2 regions of the Lysinibacillus sp. A4 genome follow, and region 1 is predicted to be linked to the other one. Evidence: riboswitches for the same ligand, from Rfam matches in the RefSeq annotation. Region 1 holds a riboswitch; the other holds the start of a gene.
The links. A riboswitch is a leader RNA that binds a small molecule or an ion and turns the genes downstream of it on or off. The one in region 1 is predicted to bind FMN.
Positions count from the first base shown of each region.

Region 2: linked by a shared signal. The riboswitch ahead of ribE (riboflavin synthase) and the one ahead of NY607_RS04780 (ECF transporter S component) in region 1 are both predicted to bind FMN.

Region 1 covers NZ_JANWTB010000002.1:148,649-151,060, reverse strand. The annotation lists gene NY607_RS04785 (RNA polymerase subunit sigma) at 1-1,113, shown strand, start outside; FMN riboswitch at 1,257-1,442, shown strand; gene NY607_RS04780 (ECF transporter S component) at 1,657-2,244, shown strand.
Region 2 covers NZ_JANWTB010000001.1:656,182-658,593, forward strand. The annotation lists gene ribB (3,4-dihydroxy-2-butanone-4-phosphate synthase) at 1-598, opposite strand, end outside; gene ribE (riboflavin synthase) at 623-1,261, opposite strand; FMN riboswitch at 1,461-1,586, opposite strand; FMN riboswitch at 1,703-1,828, opposite strand; gene NY607_RS03655 (YibE/F family protein) at 2,050-2,412, shown strand, end outside.

The DNA.
Region 1 (2,412 bases):
GCACAACAAGAAAGTAAACCTTTAATTCAAGATGAACGACCATCACGATTTAAGTTCCGTAAAATGCCGATTTTTACGAGTGTAGCAGCAGTTTTCGCGATAACGGTACTCGTTGGCTTCATGTTGATGAATAATGACGCTAGCCAAAAAGATTTAGCTAGTACGCCAGAAACGGCTAATTACTCTACGTTACAGGAAGATCGTTCTGCCAATGAGGCAGCTACCCAGGATGAGGCACTTCAATCCAGTATTGTATCGGAGCATGAGCGTCTGTTATCTTTACGGTCATCTGTCTATGAGGAAGATGTGAAAGATGCTGTCGTATTTCGTATTGGTTTGGCAGGACGCGATGCAGAAAGTGTTCCAATGACATATGTGATACCAAATGAGCGTGTAGCAACTGATTTTGGAACAGAAAAACCTTCTACCTTACAGATGTATGAAAAATATGCTCCTCAAATAGATGAAGAAGCCAAAGGGTTTACGGATTATCATCCATTTAAAGGTGAACTGAAGGAGAAGGAAGACAAGCTTGTCCACGTTTTACCAAAGGACAATGACTATGATATTGCATCAGCTACCGTTAATGAGTACAAAGGGACTTTAGAGGATACCTTCTCGGATTCTGAATATACGGAAGTTGAGATTCAAAATGAAGATGGCACACCTTATGAGTTTTCTCAAGAGGGTGAGCCAAGTCAAGCCATGTCATTAACAAACGCCAAGCATTTTAATTATTACTTATACCAAGATGAGAATGGGGCAGAATATCTGTCACCAGATTTCCGTCAAACATTTGCTAATGTTACAGAAGCACTTACACTAATGAAAAACAAAAATGATGATGTTTATGTAACAGTGGTTCCTGAAAACGTAACATATACCGTGAAAGAGGAAGCGGAAGGTGTAGTCGTAACATTCGACATTCCCTTAGATTTAGCATCGATGGAGCCAATTCGCGCTACCCAATTGATTGAAGCGATGATGTTAACTGCTGCTAGCTTTGACCAACAATTACGCTTAGATAATGTGGTCCAAGAAAGTTGGGAAGGATTCGATTTAAAAAATTATTTGCCAAAGCCTGTGGGGCCAAATAAACAATATATGCCTTAGGCAGAATCAAAAATGGAGCATTCCTGTAACATGGAATGCTCCATTTTTACAATACATACAAATCTAATCGGATTTTTTTAAGCAGAACTGTTTACTTTTTCTTGATAATTAATTATAGTAAGGTTGTAGTATAAAATAATATGATTCATCTTCGGGGCAGGGTGAAAATCCCGACCGGCGGTAATAGAGTGGTGAACCGTTAATGTTTCCATTAACTCGAATGGTTTATGCTTCGCTCTTCAGCCCGCGACCTGTGCAAATTTATTTGCATGGCTGACTTGGTGTGATTCCGAGGCCGACAGTTAAAGTCTGGATGGGAGAAGATGGAGGTACGATCGTCATTCATTGTTATGAAATAAACTATAAACGAGCGCTTTTTTGTATGGCTTTTTAAACGGTGCTCAAAAATAGTTTAAATTGACGCTTATTCGTCATGCCTTTCTCCCTTGTGCTCTTCATGCATAAGGGTTTTTTGTGCTAACATTGAAAGATCGTCACCTTTCTTCTTGCGAGATTGAATCAGCAAAGAGGAGAGAGTTTTCTATGAAGAAAAATGTTAAACTTCAATCGTTTATTACGATTGGCATGCTGAGCAGTATTTCGTTTTTATTAATGCTTTTTAATTTTCCAATTCCACCATTTCCAGCATTCTTGGAAGTCGACTTTAGTGATATGCCTGCATTAATAGCAGCCATCACAATGGGGCCTGTAGCTGGTATTTTAGTAGAATTATTTAAAAATGTATTGGATTGGATTTTCTCTGGAACGCCAACAGGTGTGCCAGTAGGTCATATTGCCAACTTTGCAACAGGTATTTTATTTATTTTGCCAGTAAGCCTTATTTTTAATCGCTTTAAAACAATTGCTGGTCTTGTTGGAGGTTTAGCGACAGGAACAGTCGTAATGGCAGTAGGCATGAGTATTTTAAACTACGCTGTATTTTTACCGATGTACACATACTTCTTAGGAATGGAACCTGTTGTAGGTGACTCACTTTATAAAATGATTATCGCTGGGATTTTACCATTTAACATTGTAAAAGGTATTTTATTAACGGCTATTATGGCGTTTTTATTTACTACTATGCGCAAGTGGATCGACCGCCAGCGTTCTATCTATATAACAAAATAATTTTTACTAACCTCGGGTGAACATACCTGAGGTTTTTTTGGTGGAAGGAATGATGGATAGAGAAAGGTGTGAAGAATAATAAATATAGAAAAAAGTAATAGGGTAAAACAGCTAACTAGTACTTTATAAGTATAATCTAGTCGAAAGCTATATTTTCATGTAAAATAG
Region 2 (2,412 bases), on a different contig from region 1:
ATTGTTGACGATAAGCAACCAATGCTTCTATCGAGATCATTTTTAAGCCATGATGTGCAGCGTAATTTGTTAGTTCTTCAAACCGAAGCATGTGCCCATCATCACCCATAATTTCGCAAATAACACCTGCAGGTACGCTATGACAAAGCTTCGCTAGATCAATAGTGGCCTCCGTGTGTCCTCTCCGTTCCAGCACGCCTTGCTCTTTCGCAATCAACGGAAAAATATGGCCTGGTCGACGAAAATCAGTCGGCTTAGCTTGCTTTTCTACCATCCTTTGTATCGTTAGCGCACGCTCAAAGGCGCTAATCCCTGTCGTTGTTTCTACATGATCGATACTTACCGTAAATGCGGTTTGATGGTTATCTGTATTGTGCTGAACCATTGGATATAAATCTAGCTTTTGTGCAAGCTGCTGTGAAATCGGCGTACAAATTAAACCTCTACCATTGGTTGCCATAAAGTTGATTGTTGCTGGTGTGATGAATTCAGCGAGTGCCAGAAGATCTCCTTCATTTTCTCGATCCTCATCATCAACCACCACAATCATATTGCCCTGCCTTAAATCCTCTATGGCTTCTTCAATTGAATGTAGCACGATGATCAACTCCTATTCTGTGATTTAAAAACCATGTTGTGCTAAATAATCTCTTGTAATAGCTGGCGTTGTTTGCCCCTTTTTTAATTGCCCTATAATGTATTTTCCAACTAAATCGGTTTCGATATTAACGATTGCTCCAACCCTCTTCATACCTAAAACGGTTTCTTTGTAAGTATGAGGAATAAGTGAAATTGTGACACTCTTGGCTTCAACATGAAAAAGGGTTAAGCTTGTGCCATCAATTGTTATGGAACCCTTTGGAATACAGAAGTTGGTTAGTTCCTCTGACAATTCGATATCAATATAAACGGCGTTTGCTACTGGACGTTTTCGCAAAATTTTGCCGACTCCATCAACATGACCAGCAACAAAATGGCCACCAAATTGCCCATTAGCAGGCATGGCACGCTCCAAATTAACAGAATCACCTATTGCCAGCTGCTGTAGATTTGTTGCTTTGACTGTTTCAGGCATAACATCCATCGTAAGCTGCTGTTGTGTGAAATTTGTCACCGTTAAACAAACTCCATTGACCGCTATACTGTCACCAAGCTTGACATCCTCTGTTATCTTGGCTGATTGCACCGTAATTTTCATACTGTCCCGATCGCTTTGCACGGCTTTTATGATACCAATATCCTCTACAAGTCCTGTAAACATTCCATCACCTACTCTACTTTATTAGCACTTCTATCCTTTACTTTTAAAGTTGTTCCACCTGTTTTTGTGCCTTATCCTTCTCCCTTCTCTCGTTAGCAATAAAAAATAAAAACCCCTTTACATCAAAGGGGTTTTGGGAGTATAAGACATCAACAAATAAGCCTATTTGAAAACAATTTTTTCATAGACTGTCATCTCATTCGTTCTTCTCCCATCCAGACTATCACTGTCGGTTTTGGATTTGCACCAAATCAGCTTGCGCTCACGGACTTTGAATTGCTTCATCACCGCCGATTGGGAATTTCACCCTACCCCGAAGAACATCTTCTATTCGATTGTAGCTAAATAAAAAAACTTCCCACAAGATGATTGGGAAGATTTGTAGTAAATGCATAGTCAAATAAACCTTCTAAATTAGAATCAATTTAAAAAGTTCGCATTTTTACCCTTCTCCCATCCAGACTGTAACTGTCGGTTTTGGATTTGCACCAAATCAGCTTGCGCTCACGGACTTTGAATTGCTTCATCACCGCCGATCGGGAATTTCACCCTACCCCGAAGAATATTTTTATTTAGCTAGTCTTACGATAACACTATTTTATTATATTATCCATCCTTCTTTTTAAATTTTTTTCGAAGCATAAATTTTAAACAGCTCTGACGAGACTTGAAAAATGTAAAAGATGTTAATAAAATGATGTCATTTAACCTGTTTATGGAACTTCTTAATCAACAAAACGTTCCTTTACAAGTGACTATTCAGTCTAGGCCGTTTGGAGGTCATTAATTTGACATTTTTAAAAAATATACCTTTTAAACAAGCTGTTTTCTATGCCCTATTAGCACTCTGTTGTGGGGTTTCGATTGTTTTCGTAAGTCATAACGAACAATTTTATGATCGACCGATAGCAGAAATAACGCAAGTGGATGTAATAGAATCAGAACCGATGACAGATATGTATGAAAATGAGGATTTTTTGTTTACACAGGAGATGATGGCCATTATCAAAAATGGTCAGCATAAGGGGCAATCCATTCATTTGACGAATGACTATTCTTCGTCTGGTGCTTTTGATCAAGAATATCATGTAGGCAATGAAATCTTTGTCACGGTAGATGATCGCACAACACAATCAGTTTTAACAGGAACC